2 regions of the Clostridium hominis genome follow, and region 1 is predicted to be linked to the other one. Evidence: a T-box and tRNA genes for the amino acid it is inferred to sense, from the RefSeq annotation. Region 1 holds a T-box; the other holds one or more tRNA genes.
What was found. The T-box of region 1 lies ahead of tyrS (tyrosine--tRNA ligase). A T-box ahead of a tRNA ligase gene usually reads a tRNA of that ligase, here a tRNA-Tyr.
Positions count from the first base shown of each region.

Region 2: it has a tRNA-Tyr gene. The T-box ahead of tyrS (tyrosine--tRNA ligase) is inferred to sense a tRNA for this amino acid. The anticodon was not compared.

Region 1 is NZ_JACOOO010000016.1:85,546-95,797, reverse strand. It holds gene H8S20_RS08670 (NAD(P)-dependent oxidoreductase) at 1-231, shown strand, start outside; gene H8S20_RS08665 (SDR family oxidoreductase) at 268-1,128, shown strand; gene H8S20_RS08660 (hypothetical protein) at 1,158-1,805, shown strand; gene H8S20_RS08655 (response regulator transcription factor) at 2,073-2,741, shown strand; gene H8S20_RS08650 (sensor histidine kinase) at 2,738-3,760, shown strand; gene H8S20_RS08645 (ABC transporter ATP-binding protein) at 3,914-4,681, shown strand; gene H8S20_RS08640 (FtsX-like permease family protein) at 4,671-6,722, shown strand; T-box leader at 6,838-7,103, shown strand; gene tyrS (tyrosine--tRNA ligase) at 7,367-8,560, shown strand; gene abc-f (ribosomal protection-like ABC-F family protein) at 8,595-10,252, opposite strand, start outside.
Region 2 is NZ_JACOOO010000035.1:33,181-43,432, forward strand. It holds gene nagA (N-acetylglucosamine-6-phosphate deacetylase) at 1-25, shown strand, start outside; gene metK (methionine adenosyltransferase) at 68-1,243, opposite strand; SAM riboswitch class I at 1,339-1,513, opposite strand; tRNA gene H8S20_RS14875 (tRNA-Tyr) at 1,676-1,760, opposite strand; tRNA gene H8S20_RS14880 (tRNA-Thr) at 1,768-1,842, opposite strand; tRNA gene H8S20_RS14885 (tRNA-Val) at 1,848-1,923, opposite strand; tRNA gene H8S20_RS14890 (tRNA-Tyr) at 1,954-2,038, opposite strand; tRNA gene H8S20_RS14895 (tRNA-Thr) at 2,045-2,119, opposite strand; tRNA gene H8S20_RS14900 (tRNA-Tyr) at 2,140-2,224, opposite strand; gene H8S20_RS14905 (hypothetical protein) at 2,411-2,848, opposite strand; gene yyaC (spore protease YyaC) at 2,958-3,488, shown strand; gene H8S20_RS14915 (rod shape-determining protein) at 3,531-4,565, opposite strand; gene spoIIID (sporulation transcriptional regulator SpoIIID) at 4,657-4,908, opposite strand; gene H8S20_RS14925 (M23 family metallopeptidase) at 4,999-5,781, opposite strand; gene spoIID (stage II sporulation protein D) at 5,923-6,993, opposite strand; gene murA (UDP-N-acetylglucosamine 1-carboxyvinyltransferase) at 7,119-8,381, opposite strand; gene H8S20_RS14940 (hypothetical protein) at 8,402-9,037, opposite strand; gene H8S20_RS14945 (ATP synthase delta/epsilon chain alpha-helix domain-containing protein) at 9,231-9,635, opposite strand; gene atpD (F0F1 ATP synthase subunit beta) at 9,641-10,252, opposite strand, start outside.

The sequences.
Region 1 (10,252 bases):
GCAGGAAGCTGGCAAATGGATAATAATGCACCTAAAATGTTAAATTCTGATTATGAACCAGGATTTTTTATTAAGCATTTTATTAAAGACCTAAAGATAGCAAGAGATACTATGGAAAGTAAAAGTGAAGAGCTTCCAGTTTTAAATAAAGTATTAGACCTATATGAAAATCTTGCAGAGAATGGATTAGAGGATGAAGGAACTCAAGCTATTATTGAATATTACAAATAAGATAAAAGAAAAGTTGAAGGTTAAGGGGAAGAGGATATGAAAAAGGTATTAGTTACAGGGAGTAATGGATTTTTAGCATCGAGATTTAATGAGTATTATAAAGATAAATATGATATCTTAGCTTTAAGCCATAAAGAGTTAGATATAACTAATGAAAATCAGGTTTATGATTTCTTTAAAAATAATAACATTGATATTGTTTTTCATTCTGCATCCATATCAGATACTGGTAGGTGTCAAAGAGAGATTGAATTAGCTAAAAATATAAATGTTGATGGAACTATAAATATAGCAAAAGGATGTGAGTTAAATAACTCAACATTAATTTTTGCAAGCAGTGACCAGCTTTATGCAGGAAATGAAGAGGAAGGGCCTTATAAAGAAGATATTATTTTAAGACCTAATAATATATATGGGGATACAAAATTAGAAGCTGAAAAAGAAATTAAAAACATACTTGAAAAATATTATAATTTAAGATTAACTTGGATGTTTTCATATGCTGAGAGAAATAAAAGAGTTAATACAAACATAATTACCAATATTTTAAATGCAGCATTAAAGGGAGGAAAAATATCATTAGCAACTAATGAATATAGAGGTATTAGCTATGTTTATGAAGTTATAGAAAATATAGAAAAGCTAATGAATATACCTTTTGGAGATTATAATTTTGGTTCTGAAAATGATATTTGTACCTATGATATTGGATGTAGTGTCCTTGAAAATTTAGGGTTACAGAACAGAATTGAAGATATAATTATTAAAGACACAGAAAGATTTAAGGATAAGAAAAGAGATCTTAGAATTAATAACAAAAAGCTAAGAGATAATGGAATTTATTTTGATAATACTGGAGAAGCTATATCAAGATGTATAAAAGAATTCAATAGATAATTGCAAGGAAGGTAACAGGTTATTTTGAAATGAATAAAAGGCTATTTTTAAAATTAGGAGTATTGTTATTAGCTCTATCACTTGTCTCATGTGGAAAGGAAAACAATTCATCAGGAGAAGAAGGTGAAAAAACTACATCTCCATCTATCGAAAATGCAGTAGAAAGCAAACAAGAGGATGATGACGTACAAAAAAATACACAACAAGATACTCAAGAAGATGAAACTAAAAATGGGGTGTTCGTTGTTGCAGGTGGTACTAATAAAGTGCAGGACATTTGTGAATATTATTTAGATGGACTTGAGGTTACGCCAAGAATTGAGCCTTCAATTATAACTGGAACCTATTCCGACTATAATGTAAAAACTGAAGGTAATATTTATATAGATGTAATTCTAGGTGTAAAAAATTTAATGAATGAAGCTAAAATGTCAGACGACATAATAACTGCAAAGATAAAAATTAACAGTAATGAGTATACGTGTTTTTCAGTGGTAGAAAGTGCTGATGGTTCTGATTTAGAAAACTATGCTTCAATAAAACCACTAGAAACTAGAAAAATTCATTACGTAGCTGAAGTTCCTATAACAGAAGCTACTGGTGAAATAGAGATCATCTTAACTATCAATGGAAAAGATTTTAGTAATAAGTTTAATTTAGAAGGTATGATGCCTTAGAAAGAATATATAGAAACTGGTAGAATATTAGAAAAGAAGGCGTTGCAAAATTAACTATCAGAGATGTATTTTTTACTGATAGATTTGAGCCATATTAAAATTATGAAAACTAAAAAGTCGGCAATCTGCCGACTTTTGTTTTGTTATTTTATTGTGAATTTATCGGTGAGAATTTTGTTATAAGTAGTATGAAAAACTTTTTTGAAGTTATTTAATAAGTAAGATAAAATAGTTCATAAGAGAAAAAATTATAAATGGAGATAAAGCATGTTTACAGTAATGATAATAGATGATAATGAACAACTTCAAAATGAAATTGGAAATTTATTAACTATAAATGGCTATTCAGTTTTAAAGCCAAAAGCTTTTGATAAGATACCACAAATAGTAAAAGACAATAGTCCAGAGTTAATTTTATTAGATATAAATTTACCAAATGATGATGGGTTTAAGATATGTACAGAAATACGTAGTTTTTCAAAAGTGCCTATAATTTTTATAACAAGCAGAAATACAAATATAGATGAGCTTATGGCAATTACTTTAGGTGGAGATGATTTTATTACAAAGCCATATAATACTCAGATACTTTTGGCTAGAATAAATGCACTTATTAAAAGAGCATATCCTAATGAGTCAAATTTAGATATAATCGAGCATAATGGGTTAAAATTAAATATTTTAACTAGTACGATTGAGCATAATGGAAATAGTAAAGAGCTTACTAAAAATGAACTAAAAATATTGTATTATTTATTAATTAATAAAGGAAAAATTGTATCTAGAGCCGAAATAATGGAGTATTTATGGGACAGTTCTATGTTTGTAAATGATAATACACTTACAGTAAATATTACAAGGATAAGAAATAAAGTTGAAGAAATAGGATTAGAGGATTTTATTAAAACTAAAAGAGGGCAAGGATATATAATATGAGTTTAAAAGATTACTTAAGAAGTAAGATAGGAACAATAGCATTAAATAGTATAGCTCTTATAGTCTTGTCTGTATTCCTTTTAAGTATAGGCAATGAATTAAAAGCAATAATGATAATAGGTTTATGGTGGATTGTTATTTTATCTATATATTTTTTTAGTGCTTATAGAAAAAGAAAAGTTTATTTTGAATTAATAAAGAAATCTGTATCAAAGATAGATAAAAAATATTTAATAAGTGAAGTTTTAGAGCTACCACCTTTTATTGAAGCGGAGCCATATTATTATCTTTTAAAAAAATCAAGCAAATCAATGAGGGAAGAAATAAATAAAGAAAAGTTAAGACTTAAAAATTATAAAGAGTATATAGAACAATGGGTTCATGAAGTAAAGACTCCTATATCTCTCATAAAATTAATAGAAGAAAATAATAGGACAACAAAAAGTTCAGCAATACTTATGCAATTAGAAGAAATTGATAGGTATATTGAGCAAGCACTATTTTATGCAAGAAGTGAAGAGGTAGATAAGGATTATCTAATTAAGGAAATAAGCTTGCAAAATTGTGTTAATACTGTAATTACTAGAAATAAGCAAGGCTTTATTTTAAATAATATAGATATAGAAATTTATAATATAGATAGTATGGTATATTGCGATAGTAAATGGCTTGAATTTATTTTAAATCAGATAATAGTAAATGCTATAAAATATAGAAGCAATGAAGGTGCAATAGTGAAAATATATGTAAGTGATGTGAAGAATGGAATCAAATTAATTATTGAGGATAATGGAATTGGAATACCTTCAGATGAATTAGATAGAGTATTTGAAAAAGGATTTACAGGAAATGTAGGACGAATAAATAATAAATCTACAGGGATAGGATTATATTTATGTAAAAAATTATGTGATAAGTTAGGATTAATAATAGATATAGAATCAGAAATAAGTAGTTATACAAAGGTTAGTATTACTTTTCCTATAGGAAGCTTTATAATGAAACTAACTACTCATTAAAGTTAGTAGAGGTAACTTCCACTAGCTAATTCAGAGATTTAGAGTGTCAATCAGGTTCTAATTTAGTAATGTTACAACATTGTCACCTAAAAGTAATATTAAATCGAATCAACAATGAGCTATATAAGTTAAAATATCCTTGAGGTGATAATAATGAACGAAGTATTAAAAATAAATAATATTGAAAAATATTATGGAAATAAAGGGAATATAGTTAAAGCAATTGATGACATAAGCTTTTCAGTAAAAAAAGGTGAATTTGTAGGGGTAATGGGACCATCAGGATCAGGTAAGACAACATTACTAAATTTAATAGCTACAATAGATGATGTCAGTTCAGGAAATATTTATTTAGATGGAAAAGATATAACAGAGCTAAATCAAAAAAATATAGCAAGGTTTAGAAGAGAAAATTTAGGATTTATATTTCAAGATTTTAATTTATTAGATACATTGACAATTCATGAAAATATAGCTTTAGCACTAACAATAAATAAAACTAAAAAAAGTGATATAGACAAGATTGTGTTGGAGGTTGCAAAGGAGCTTGGAATAGAGGATTTACTTTCAAAATATCCTTATGAAATATCTGGTGGACAAAAGCAAAGAACTGCTTGTGCAAGAGCATTAGTAACAAATCCTAAGCTTATATTAGCTGATGAACCTACAGGAGCACTAGATTCAAAATCAGCTCAAATGCTAATAGAGATGATATCAAGTTTAAATAAGAATTTAGATGCAACCATATTAATGGTAACTCACGATTCCTTTACTGCTAGTTATTGTGACAGAATATTATTTATTAAAGATGGAAAAATATTTACAGAATTATTAAAAGGTGAAAACACACGTAGACAGTTCTTTAATAAAATATTAGATGTAGTAGCATTATTAGGTGGTGATGTTAGAGATGTACGCTAAATTAGCTAAAAGTAATGCGAAAAAATCTATTAAGGATTACTTAATTTATTTTATAACGATAACAATATGTGTAAGTTTGTTTTATGCAATCACATCGCTTTCTAGTTCAAGTTATGAATTAATCACTGAGGAATCTTATAATTTTAAAGCCTTAAATTTAATATTAAAATATTCAACTTATATAATTACAGCTATTCTTATTTTACTTGTAGCTTATGTAAACAAATATATGATAAGAAGACGAAAAAGAGAATTTGCAACCTATGTATTACTTGGAGCAGAACAAAAAAGTGTAGCTTTGATGTTTTTTATTGAAACTATTGTAATTGGAATTTTAGCAATAATATCTGGGATATTTGTAGGGACTTTATTTTCACAAGTAATTACAGCAATAATCTTAATAAGTGCTAAACAAGAAGTAGTTTTTAATTTAAGATTGTATATGGATACAGTTTTAATTACTTTTATATTTTTTATAGCTATATTTTGTATAATAGGAGTGCATAACGTTATAGTTTTAAGAAAAATAAAGCTAATAGATATGTTAAATGCACATAAGCAAGTAGAATTCAAATTTAAGAGAAGTGGCAAAGTGTATAGTGTAATATTTATACTAGCTATTATTTTATACGTTATTTGTGGCAGCTGTACTATTAAATTAATGAATTCAAAAATTGACTATAGTGTAAGAATGCTTATGTATATAGGTATTTCTCTAATTACTTTCATACTTGGAACTTATGCGTTATTCTATTCAATTGCTTATATAATGATTTATATAAAAAATAAGTGGACTAACTTTAAATATGAAGGAACAAATTTATTTTTAATAGGATCAATAGTATCTAAAATAAAGACAGCACCAATATTAATGGCTACAATATCAATGACTTTTTTAGGGGCTATGATTAGTTTTATAATAACTCTTGTAATGGCTCAATGGGCACTTGGATATTTAGATATGAGGGTTCCTTATGATATAGATATAAGGAATAATTATACTACAAGTCTTTTAGAACAAGCTAATATAAATGATGTACAAGAACTACCCCAATTAGATTATATAGAGATAATAGATTACTTAAAGGATAAGGGATATGATGCAGATAGTTATTGCCAGGTAGAAAAATATATTGTAAAAGCAGATGAAAATAGTGAATCAACTTTAGCAATTAGATTAAGTGACTTTAATCAACTAAGAAGTATGTTAGGATATGAAGAAATAGAGTTAAAGGATAATGAGTTTACCACTCAATGGTATAGTGCCGTAACTGATGAAGAAATAAACAATTATATTAAAAATCACTCTACTTTTAATATTGATGGTGAAGTTTTAAAAATAAGTGAAAAATCAAATTATAAAGAATCTATTGGAGAAGGTTTTTATAGTCCATTTTCAGATAGTATTATGATTTTACCAGATGAAATATGTGATAATCTTGAATTTTTAGAAACTAATTTTGTAGCTAATATTAATAGTGAAATGAGTTATGAAGAGGCTAATGAATTCCAAAACAACTACGTAAATGAGTGGTTTAGAAAAAATAATTCTAAATTCGTAGAAAAGTATAGTAATGAATGGGATATAACATATAGGGTAATTGATACAAGTGTTAAATCGTTAGAGACTAATAATATTTTAGTTACAACTTTAGCTATGAGAATCCTCGGCATATATTTAGGTGTGGTACTACTTATGATAAGTTTAACTGTTTTATCATTAAGTCAACTAGCTGAGTCTATTGAACATAAAGATAGATTTAATATACTTAGAAAATTAGGTGTTGAGGATAAGGAGATAAGTAAGATAATATTAAAGCAAATTTCAATATATTTTATAGTTCCTATTGCTATAGCAATGATTGGAGTTGCAATATTTATATATAATTTTTATATTTTTTATAAAGATATAATTACAGTGTTTGTAGGAGAAAAAATATTTATTTTAAGTATAAGCTTTGGTATTGTTTTAATGCTTATTGTTTATTTAAGTTATTTTTTAGGAACATACTATACATTTAAAAGAAATGTTAATAATTAAAACAAATAGGAATTGAAAGTTTACTAAACTACTAAGCGTAAAAGTTCAACTTTTAAACTAGGTTTATGTTGACAAAGAAAAAAACAAGCATATAATAATAAATAAGAATTGAATTGTTAAAGCTTTGAAGAGAAAGAGTAGAATTAATAGAGTTATAAAGAGAGGTCCTGGTTGGTGAGAAGGACATAACGAGTTAATTTGAATACGTCTCTGAGCAGCACTCCGAAAGATTACAACCAGTAGGCAGATGTCGGATTCGCACCCGTTATAGTGCTAGGGTATAACCAAAGTATCTTATTTGGCGTACCTGAAGAGGTTGTTAGTGTGAGTTAACAATGAAATTAGGTGGTAACACGTGAGTTTTATGCTCTCGTCCTTTTAGTAGGACGGGGGCTTTTTTATATTTAAAAATATACGCGCGGATTTTTAAGTATAGAGAAAGTTATGAGTTACTATAAGTGAGGTTCTAAATTTCACCCACAGGGCGCACATGTAATTTAGGTAACCGAACTTAACTGAAAATCCAAATTTATGATTTGGTAGATTGAAGTTACACTGGAAGTGTACACCTACGAATGTATATGAGTAGTGTGTTTCCTTATAAAATTATATAAGAAAACAAAGAAAATTTTGGAGGAATAAAGATGATTAATATAGATGAACAAATAAAGATAATAAGCAAAGGTGTAGATGAAATAATAGGACTTGAAGAATTAAAGGAGAAATTAAAAAGTAAAAAAGAGTTAGTAGTTAAATTAGGATTAGATCCAAGTGCTCCAGATATTCATTTAGGTCATACTGTAGTTTTAAGAAAACTAAAGCAAATACAGGATTTAGGACACAAGGTAGTTATAATAATTGGAGATTTTACAGGGAAGATAGGAGATCCAACAGGGAAATCAAAGGCTAGAAAGCCGTTAACAACAGAACAAGTACTTGAAAATGCAAAAACTTATGAGACGCAAATATTTAAGATACTTGATAGAGATAAAACAGAAGTTAAGTTTAATAGTGAATGGCTATCTAAGATGACTTTTGAAGAAGTAATAAAACTAGCTGCAAAATCTACAGTTGCAAGAATGCTAGAAAGAGAGGATTTTAAAAAGAGATACGAAAGTAATATGTCCATATCTCTTCATGAGTTTTTCTATCCATTAATGCAAGGATTTGATTCAGTAGAGATTAAAGCTGATATTGAAATGGGAGGAACTGACCAAAGATTTAATGTTTTAATGGGAAGAATGCTTCAAAAAGAATTTGGGCAAGAGCCACAATCAATAATAATTATGCCATTATTAGAAGGTCTTGATGGTGAAAATAAGATGAGCAAAAGCTTAGGAAACTACATTGGCATAGATGAGGATGCAGCAATTATGTTTGAAAAAGCTATGACTATACCAGATAACTTAATAATTAAATACTTTGAATTAGTTGCAGATATTCATCCAGATGTAGTTGAAAAGATAAAGAAGGATCTTGAAGAAGATAAAGTAAATCCTAGAGATGTGAAAATTTCTTTAGCTAAAGAAATAGTAGAGTTATACCATGGAAGAGAAGAAGCGACAGCTGCAGAAGAAAGGTTTAGAAAGGTCTTTCAAAAAGGAGAAATTCCTGAAGATATAAAAACTGTAGAAGTTAACTCAGGTGATTTTAATTTAGCCGATATAGTTTTAGAGAATAAGTTAGTTCCAAGCAAAAAAGAATTTAGAAGGTTAATCGACCAAGGTGGAGTCAAAGTAAATGGGGAAAGAATAAATAATATTGATGAGGTTTTACTAGTACCTGAACTTATAATTCAAATTGGAAAGAAGAAGTTTATTAAAATAATTATAAATTAAAAAATGGTGGCTTTATGCCACCATTTTTTATGCGCTAGACCATATTTTCCCATTCTTCATAAAGGTTAGCTATTTCTTCTTCTAAATCTTTAATCTCATTATTTACTCTTTGGCTTTCTGTTGGATTAGAGTAAATTTCTTCTAAGCAAAGATCTTCTTGAAGCTTAACTAATTGGTCTTCTTTTTCAGCTATTGTTTTTTCGATATTTTTTAATTTAAGCTGCATAGACTTAGCTTCTTTTTCAGCTTCTCTTTTCTTTTTCTTATCTTCTTTAATTTGAGTTTTAGTTTTTCCATTAGCTATCTCTTCGTAATCTTCAAATCTACTTGGGTTAAGCTTCTTTTCTTGATAGTAATTATAGTTACCAAGATACTCAGTTACACCATCTTCATTAAGCTCTAAAATTCTTCCAATTACTTTATTCAAGAAATATCTATCATGGGAAATTATCATTAATGTTCCATCATATTCCAATATAGCGTCTTCTAAAGCTTCTCTAGAAATAATATCAAGGTGGTTAGTAGGTTCATCCATTAGTAATAGGTTAGATTTAGAAAGCATAAGCTTTAATAAATTAATTCTACACTTTTCACCGCCACTTAGAGTATTTATAACTTTAAATACATCATCACCTGTAAATAGGAAAGATGCTAGAGCATTTCTAAGCTTTGTTGTAGTCATATTAGGAAAAGCATCCCATACTTCATCTAAAATTGTTTTATTTAAATCTAAGTCAGATTGTTCTTGGTCATAGTAACCAACATTAACGTTAGTTCCAAGAACTTTAACTCCAGTATCAGCTTCAACAACATCCATTATTATTTTGAATAGGGTAGTTTTACCTCTACCATTTTCACCTATTAAAGCTATTTTTTCACCGCGTTTTAGATCCATATTAAGATTTTTAAACAGTACTTTATCACCATAAGCTTTACTCATTTTTTCAATGTGAAGTACATCGTATCCACTTTTTATTGAAGCTTCAAATTTAATTTTAGAACCTTCTTTTTCATGAGTAGGAGCATCTATTCTCTCCATTTTATCTAAAGCTTTTTCTCTACTCTCAGCGGCTCTTATACTTTTTTCTCTGTTAAACGAACGGAACTTTTCAATTATAGCTTCTTGTCTTTTTATTTCTGCTTGCTGAAGGTTGTAAGCTTTTAACTTAGCCTCATAGTTTTTCTTTCTTAATTCAATAAACTTAGTATAAGGAACGTTATAACATTCAACCTCACCATTTATTACTTCAAAAGTATTGTTAGTAACTGAATCTAAGAAGAATCTATCATGGGAAATTACTAAGACTGTACCTTTATAAGTTTTCATATACTCTTCTAGCCAAGCTATAGCTTCTAAATCAAGGTGGTTAGTAGGTTCATCTAGAAGTAATATATCTGGTTTTCTTAATAATAGCTTACAAAGAGCTACTCTAGTTTTTTGTCCACCACTTAAAGTATTTATATCTTTATAAAAATCATTTTCAGTAAACCCAAGACCTTTTAATACTCTAGATATTTCACCTTTATATACGTATCCACCTTTATGAGAATAAATATCTTGAAGTGTAGTATAATCTTTAATTAACTTTTCATGATATTCTGCTTTAGATTCATCATAAGGCTCATTCATTTTTATTTCTAATGTAGATAATTTATTTTCTATGTTAATAAGCTCATCAAATACAGAAAGTG
Region 2 (10,252 bases), on a different contig from region 1:
AAACGTGGTATATAACACACTTTAATAAAAAGGAACTCACAGCAATTCCTGTGAGTTCCTTTTTTTATTATAAGTATTTCTTTATATCTTCAACTTTATTTAATCTTTCCCATGGAAGATCTAAGTCATTTCTACCGAAGTGCCCATAAGCTGCTGTTTGCTTGTAAATAGGATTTCTTAACTCTAAATCTCTTATTATTGCACCTGGCCTTAAATCAAATGATTTTTCTACTATTTTCACTATTTCTTCTTCTGAAAGTTTTCCTGTTCCAAAAGTTTCAACTTCAATTGATACTGGTTTAGCAACTCCAATAGCATAAGCTAATTGAATTTCTAATTTATCTGCAACTCCAGCTGCTACTAAGTTTTTAGCTACCCATCTAGCTGCATATGCTGCTGATCTATCAACCTTTGTTGGATCTTTTCCTGAGAAAGCTCCTCCTCCATGTCTACCGTATCCACCGTAAGTATCAACTATTATTTTTCTACCAGTTAATCCACTATCCCCTTGTGGGCCACCAACAACAAATCTTCCTGTTGGATTTATATAATACTTAGTATTTTCGTCTAAAAGCTCTGCAGGAACTACTGCTTTAATTACGTGTTCCATTAAGTCTTCCCTTATTTGTTCTTGGCTAACTTCTGGTCCATGTTGAGTTGATATTACTATTGTATCTATTCTTATAACTTTGTTATCATCATATTCTACTGTTACTTGAGTTTTTCCATCTGGTCTCAAATATGGTAATGTGCCATTTTTTCTTACTTCACTAAGTCTTCTAGATAATCTATGAGCCATTGCTATTGGTAATGGCATAAACTCTTGTGTTTCATTTGTTGCAAAACCAAACATCATTCCTTGGTCTCCTGCACCAACTGCTTCAACTGCATCTTTATCACCAGCTTTTGATTCTAATGCTTCATCAACTCCCATAGCTATATCTGATGATTGCTCATCGATAGATGTTAATACAGCACATGTATCACAGTCGAACCCAAATTTAGCTCTATCATAACCTATTTCTCTTATAGTTTCTCTAACCACCTTAGGGATATCCACATAACATGATGTTGATATTTCTCCCATTACCATAACCATTCCTGTAGTTACAGCTGTTTCACAAGCTACTCTAGCCATAGGATCCTTAGCTAGTATACTATCTAATATTCCATCTGATATTTGGTCACAGATTTTATCTGGATGACCTTCTGTTACTGATTCTGATGTAAATAATCTTCTCATTATATATCTCCTCTCTTAATTAAGATGATATTAATTCTAAAGATAAAAAAGTCTCTTCTTAAGATAAAGAAGAGACGTAATATTCAACCATGTCTTTCTTATCTTGCAAAATTAATTGCAGGAATTGGCACCACGTATACAATTAATAATTAAAAGTTAAAAATTAATAATTAAGTTAATTTAATTATTATTTATTAACTATCAACTGCTAATTGGTAACAGGTTGCCGGGTTTCACAGGGCCCTCTCCCTCTACCTCTCTTGATAAGAACTAATATCAAATTTTATTTACTTTTTATTTACTGTAATATATATTAACAATTATTAAAACTAATGTCAATAAATTTAAATTCTAATATATTCTCAACTTTTTATAATACATATTACTTATTTTAAGTCAAAATAAAAAAGCATAGATAAACTATGCTTTTAATGGTGGGGGAGGACGGATTCGAACCATCGAAACGAAACGTAACAGATTTACAGTCTGCCCCCTTTGGCCACTCGGGAACTCCCCCATTTTAATGGAGCTGGTGATCGGAGTCGAACCAACAACCTGCTGATTACAAGTCAGCTGCTCTGCCATTGAGCCACACCAGCGTATTTGGTGGAAACAACAGGGATCGAACCTGTGACCCTCTGCTTGTAAGGCAGATGCTCTCCCAGCTGAGCTATGCTTCCACGTTATTATTTATTTTTCAAAAAATTAAATGGTGGGGGAGGACGGATTCGAACCATCGAAACGAAACGTAACAGATTTACAGTCTGCCCCCTTTGGCCACTCGGGAACTCCCCCATTTAATGGAGCTGGTGATCGGAGTCGAACCAACAACCTGCTGATTACAAGTCAGCTGCTCTGCCATTGAGCCACACCAGCATATTTAATTAAGTTATTAATGGTGGGGGAGGACGGATTCGAACCATCGAAACGAAACGTAACAGATTTACAGTCTGCCCCCTTTGGCCACTCGGGAACTCCCCCATATCGTATTAATAACTTTCATCATTTCGTGCATCACTGCCGAACTGACAATGACTAGTATATATTCATAGCAACAATATTTCAAGCCTCATAATAGCTCATTTTCCGATTTTATTTTTAATTTGCTCTATTTTCCTTCATTTTACTTAATATTAAGCACTTATATAACTTTAATAGCCATTATAACTACACTAAGTCAATATATTGATTTAATATACCTACAAGCCTATCATAATCCTCTTCTACCAAGCGTTTTTTAATATATTCCATAGCTTCCTTCTTTGAATCTATGCTACCATTATTCAAAATAGAATTAACTTTAGCACAATCAACAACTGAAAGTTTATCTAATATTCCTTCAACTACATTTCTCTCATCTAAAGTTAAACTGTTAATTATATTATCTAAATTTAAAGTTAAAACATCAGAACTATTTCCCTGTAATATTTGCTTATCTGTTGATAAAGAAGTTTCTTCCACATCCCCTTCTGTAATCTCAGTTGTCTCATCTTCCAAACTACTTATATCTTTATTTTTAATATTTGGTTCATATAAAACTACTATAAATATAGTTACTACTATAACTAAAAGTGACATAGTTCTCATTATTATCTTCCATTTCATTTAATATCACCACCTTATTAAAAATATTTTCCATTTTTTCTTTTTTTATACTTATTATATTCTTAGTTTTTCTCTCATATATATTATTATTGAGGGGTGGTGGGTATATTTGAAAAGAAAAGTTAACTATAAATCTAACTTATCTTATTATGAAATTGCAGAATTTATAAGAAAATATGTAACATCTGAAACTATTATAGTTTGCATTGGCACAGATAAATGTATTGGTGATTGTTTAGGTCCTTTAGTAGGTACTTTTTTAGAAGAGTCATCCTTCCCTGTTCCTGTATATGGAACACTAGAATCACCTATCCATGCCTTAAACATAGATAAAAAAATTGATGAAATAAAAAAACTTCATCCACAAGCTACGATTATCGGAATTGACGCTTGTTTAGGAGATACTAATTCTATTGGCGAAATACATGTAAGAGATTATCCTATTCATCCCGGTAAAGGTGTAGGAAAGTCATTGCCTGAAGTAGGTGTATCCTCAATAATAGGAATAGTTGACTCTAGTGACAATGCTGAATTCTTTACCTCTAGAGGTATTAGACTTAGTTTAGTATTCGAAATGGCACGAGTTATTTGTCATGGACTAAACCATGCATATTACCTTAATTCTTCATATAATAAATAGCACTATAAGAAATAACTTATAGTGCCATTTATATATTTATAATTAATCTATTAGACTTATCTCTTTTCCAAAAATATCTGAATCTATTTTATCTATAAAGTTTAAAACTTGACCTGTCCCTTCTGCAACAGCTTCAACAGAATTATGAGCTATTTCAACTGTAACTCCAGTGTTTTCTTCTATAAGCTTATTAAGTCCATCTAATAAAGCTCCTCCACCAGTCATCAATATTCCTTTTTCTATTATATCCGCAGCTAATTCAGGTGGTGTCTTCTCTAGTATACTCTTAACTCCATCAACTATTACAGATACAGGCTCTGACAAAGCTTCTCTTACTTCTTCAGTACTTATTTCAACTTCATCTGGTAAACCTGTTATTAAATTTCTACCTTTCATAGTAGTAAATAAATTTCTTGAATCTTTAAACGCAGATCCTACTTTTATCTTAACATCTTCTGCAGTTTTCTCACCAATCATTATTTTATGTTTATTTCTAACATACTTTATTATTGCTTCATCAAATTTATCTCCAGCGATTTTGATTGATTTCCTAACAACTACTCCTCCTAATGATATAACAGCTATATCAGTAGTTCCTCCACCAATATCTACTATCATTGTTCCATTAGGCTTGGTTATATCTAATCCAGCACCTATTGCAGCTGCTAGTGGTTCTTCGATTATATGAACTTTTTTAGCCCCTGAATTTCTAGCAGCATCCATTACGGCTCTTTTTTCTACTTCAGTAGCTTGAGATGGAACACAAACCATTACTCTTGGAGCTACTATTCTTCCCTTACCACAAGCCTTTTTAATAAATTCCTTTAACATTCTTTCAGTAACATCGTAATCAGAAATAACTCCATCTCTTAGCGGACGTACTGCAACTATATTTCCTGGAGTTCTTCCGATCATCTTTCTTGCTTCTTCACCTACTGCTAGTACCTTATTATTATTTTTATTTATGGCTACTACTGACGGTTCTTTTAATAATATACCTTTACCTTTTACATAAACAAGCACTGTAGCAGTCCCTAAGTCTATTCCAAGGTCGTTCCCACTTCTCCAAAACCACATTTTCTTCACTCCTACTAGATATATAATAATTCAAGATAATTCTTTTTTAGACAAATTATTCTTTAAAAATATTATATATGTAAAGGTATTATCATTCAATAGCTTTGTATTTTAATTTAGTAGCTTTTCCACCTCTAATATGTCTTTCTGCCTTATTTAATTCAAGTATATTTTGTGTCTGCTCTGCAATACTGGGATTAATTTTAGGCAATCTTTCTGTCATATCCTTATGAATAGTACTTTTACTTACTCCAAATACCTTAGCAGTTTTTCTTATAGTAGCTTTTGAATCAATAATATATTGAGCAACTTCTAGTACTCTTTCTTCAATGTAGTCTTTCAAAATGTAACCTCCTCAAAAAATAGATTTAATTAAAATATAATTCTTATTAGTAATCAGCCATTTGAAATTCAAATGGCTGATTTATTTTTCTTAGAAACTAAAGTAATCTGATGGATTTACTTGGTTTCCTTCAGAATCTTCAACTTGTAGATTTAATACATCTCCACATACTTCTGAAGTAAATATCATTGAACTATTTCCAACGATTCCAATTTGATCGCCTGCTGAAACTGTATCTCCAACAGCAACTGAAACTTCTCCATCTAAATTTGCATACTTAGTCTTTAATCCATTTGTGTGTTCTATAACTATAAAGTTTCCATCTTCTGTGCTCTTTGATACCTCAATTACCTTACCTTCTGCTGCAGCATTAACAGCTGTTCCTACAGAAGCACTTAAATCAATACCTCTTCTAGTTCTATCTACTGTTCCACTTTCACTATTTTGTAACCTAACCATTTCCTTATACTCTCTAGAAATCATACCTTCTAAAGGTAATTGGAAAACTACTTCTGTTACTGTATTAGAAACAGGAACATCTTCTGTGTTATCAGCTACTTCTGTATAGTCATCTACTTCTTCGTTGTTAGCAACTTCATCTAATTCATTTGATCCCTCTGCCACATTGTCACCATTTTCAACTCTATCTGCATTTGGCATTTCATTTCTTGAAGTTTCTGCAGAATCATTTGTTGAATCCTCAACATTTAGAGTAAATTCATTATTATGATCATTACTTTGCTTCAACTCATTATTTTTCTTAATAGTAAAGGCTGCTACAACTGCAACTATACATAAGCAAATTAGTAGAATAAAGTAAAAGCCCTCCCTTCTAAAAAAGTCTTTAACCTTATCTTTGTTGTTTAAATTCATATCAACACCTCCTTTTTGTAGTCTTGCCCCCCCTACAAATTTAATTCAATTTATACTCAATTTCCGTACTACAAATTTCATCAAAAAAAAACAAAAAGACTCTTGTTTTTCAACAAAAGTCTTTAAAAATACTCTATTTATTTATTCTCCAAATTTTAAATTTGTAATTTCAACTCCAGTATAGTAATGTTTAAGAATTTCTTCATAGCTCTTTCCTTCTTTACCCATTACATTAGCACCCCATTGACTCATTCCAACTCCATGCCCATACCCTTTACATTTAAATATTATATTTCCATCATTTATTTCATAAGTAAAATTACTTGAATTTAATCCATATAAAAATCTAAAATCCTGCCCCCTAATTGTTTCACCCGCGACTTGAATCTCTTTTACCCCACCTGCTTCACTTTTAGATGTAATGTTTATGCTACTTTCAATATTATCCTCATTTAATGACGAGTTTGGATACTTCTCTTCAAATTTATTAATAAACTCACTGATTGTCATAGGTACTTCACTCTCAAATTTAGGTGATATTTCTTCTCCAGAGCTCTCTACTGACCTTAAATACGGTATATCTGACCAATATAAATCAACTGAGTTTTCAGTTTTTCCTGAACTAGTTGAGAAAAACTGAGGATAAAGAACTAATTCATTTTGATAACTTAATACTTGACCTTTGGTTGATTCAACAGCCTCACTTATCTTATTCCAATTTTCATCTCTAACACTTTCATCCCATAACTCAAGTCTAACAGCTTTAGACGTATAAACTTGACAATGTGTAGAATCACATATATCTGCTCCATTAGCTTTTACACAGTTCTTAATTTTTTTACTAGCTAAATATGTTCTAGCAGCTACAGCTTGAGCTTTTAAAGCTTCCATCTCAAAGGATGCTGGCATCTCATTTGAAATTACACCACATATATATTCTTCTAATGGAACATCAACAATCTTATTTTGTGAAGTTATATATACACTTACTGTTTCATCACCACTTAAAGTTATATCCTTAATCTCTACTGTTGATGCTGTAGGTTCAGTTTGCTCTGTTTCTATATCTACTTCTGATAATTCATTCCCCTTGATTCCTTTTGATTTAATCAACATACTTGGTGTAATTATCATAAATAATACTATACAAATTGTAGTAAATAATATAAATTTAATTCCTTCATCTAAATCTAACTTATACCTTTTATTCATCCCTAACCTCCCACTATCTTTATCCATAAACTATATATATGTTTTAATCTGTAAAATAATTCTATAACATATAAAAAAATAAAGACATATCTAATCAGCATGTCTTTATTTTAAATATAACTATTTTATATTTTAATTCTATGAACATTAGCTCCTAAGCTATTAAATTTATCTTCAATTCTTGTATAACCTCTATCTATATGGTGAATTTCACTTATTATAGTCTCTCCATTTGCAACTAAACCTGCTAAAATCATAGCAGCGCCTGCTCTTAGATCTGTTGCTTTCACCTCACATCCTGTTAGTTGCTTAACACCTTCAACTATAGCTATTCTTCCATCTATCTTTATATTTGCTCCCATTCTAACCAGTTCACCAACATGCATAAATCTATTTTCAAATACAGTTTCTGTTATAATACTTACTCCATTAGTAAGTGACAGCAATGCCATCATCTGCGGTTGCATATCTGTAGGGAAACCTGGATATGGTAAAGTTTTAATATCTACTGGGAACCTATCTTCAGTGCCATCTACTAACATTTTTTCGCCATCTATTTTAAATTTCACTCCAACTTCGGTTAATTTTTCTATACAAGGCATTAAATGCTCTTCATTTACTCCATTTATAGTTATCTTACTCTTAGTTATTGCTGCTGCTACAATAAATGTTCCAGCCTCAATTCTATCGTATATAGGTGTAAATGATTCTGTTTCTTTTAATTCTTTAACTCCAGTTATAGTTATTCTTCCATAGCCTGCACCTTCTACTTTAGCACCCATACTATTAAGGAATCGTGCTAAATCCCATATCTCTGGTTCTTCAGCTGCATTTTCTATTATAGTAACTCCTTCAGCACATACCGCTGCCATCATTAAATTTTCTGTAGCTCCGACGGAAGGAAAGTCTAAATATACCCTTCCACCCTTTAATCCTTCAGTTTTTGTATTAATATATCCATGACCACTTTCAATATCGACACCTAATTTTTTAAATCCTTTAAGATGAAGATCAACAGGTCTACTTCCTATATTGCAACCTCCAGGCATTGATATCTTACATCTACCAAATCTAGCAAGCATAGGTCCAACAATTAAAAATGATGCCCTCATACGTTTTATTAAATCATTGCTTGGCTCTATCTCCTTTAAATTCGAAGTATCTATTATTAAATCTCCTGTTATATCAGAAAACTCAACAGAACATTCTAACTCTCTCAATAAATTTACTAACACTAGAACATCTTCAAGTAAAGGCACTTTTTTTATTGTTATTTTTCTAGGATTTAAGATAGTTGCTACAATTATAGGTAAAACTGAGTTTTTCGCTATACTTATATCAACTTCCCCTTGAAGTTTATTACCGCCTTTAACTATAATTTTTTCCATATTACCCTCCATATTAATTGTTAGTATGTTACAAAAATTATTGGTGTTCCTATAATCATATACTTTCCAGTATCATAATTAATTTGTCCTAGGTTAATCTTACTTCCATCAATAAATTCTGCCTTCAACACTTTTCCGTTACTTATTTCCGCTTCTTCTATAGTATCTTCATTTATTCCATCTAATATAAATGGTAATATATTTTTTTCTTCATTTATTTTAACTTTTGAAAAATAGTAAATTCTTTCATCTATACATTTATTACTTTTCACTTCTTCCACAGCTTGTCTTAAGTCTGTACTCTTAAAACCTTCTGAATTATTTATTATTATAATTTCAACTTTTGTTTTATCTCCATCTATTAAGCTTATATTATAAGTTAACGCATCATCTGAACAAACTATATTATTGTTAACTATATCAATATTACTCTTTGAATCTTTTTTTAGAAGTTCTATAATTCTATCTTTTTCTTCATTAATGCTTGTATTAATAATGTATTCAAGCTTTACCCCATTTTGAACAAAATCATAGTTTTCTATTAAAATATCTTCCATATATCTATAGTATTTTTCACTTTCAGAACATTCATATTCTACTCCATTAATAATTAATAGAGAAAAGAGTATAATAAATATTAATCCTAACTTCTTCATATTATTATCCCGCCTTTCCTCTAAAATTATTGTCCATTTATTAAGTTTTTATACTATTCGATATATAATAATATATTAATTACATCCCCAAAATGTTCCCTTTCTACAAAAAACCTTAATAATAAACAAATTATAAAAATAAAAAAAGAGATATTTTCAAATAAATATAAAAATATTTGAAAATATCTCTTTTCTATATATACTTTGCAACTTCAATTCTTGCTTTTGCTCTTAAAAGCGAGTTTCTTGCTCTTACTGTATTTAGATTATTTTTTTCTGCTAATCTTTTTTTTGCCCTATCTTCTGATAATTTAGCTCTATCTAAATCAATTTCTTTTGGCCAATTTATTGAATCACAACAGAATTTTATTAAATTATTTTCTATATATATAATTCCAAATGAAGTAAATATACTTTTTTCTTTTCCATCACAACAAACGAATTTAGTTACAGTGGGAATTGTACCTATTATAGAATTAGTATGGTTAGGTAAAATCTCAACCTTTCCCTCTTCACTTTCAGTTACTATAGAAAGTATATTCTCTTCAACTTTTTTATTATCATTAGTTATAATAGTTAACTTACTATACCTTTCCATTCAAATCACCCATTTACATTACTAGCTTTTTCTTTTACTTCGTCTATAGTGCCAGCAAATAGGAATAACCCTTCTGGAATATTATCACATTTGCCCTCTAGTATTTCCTTAAATCCTCTTACAGTTTCTGATATAGGAACATACTTACCCTTCATTCCTGTAAACTGTTCTGCAACAGTAAACGGCTGTGATAAAAATCTTTGAATACGCCTTGCTCTTGCAACGACCTTTTTATCTTCATCAGATAATTCATCTACTCCTAAAATAGCTATTATATCTTGTAATTGTCTATATCTTTCTAGTAAATTCTTTACTTCAGTAGCTACATTATAATGTTCATCTCCAACAATTCTTGGATCTAACAATCTTGATGATGAATCTAATGGGTCAACTGCAGGATAAATTCCAAGCTCTGATATAGATCTTGATAAAACAGTTGTAGCATCTAAATGAGTAAATGTTGTAGCCGGTGCTGGATCTGTTAAGTCATCCGCTGGAACATAAACAGCTTGCACTGAAGTTATTGAACCATTCTTAGTTGATGTAATTCTTTCTTGAAGTTCTCCCATTTCTGTTGCAAGTGTTGGCTGATATCCAACTGCTGATGGTATTCTTCC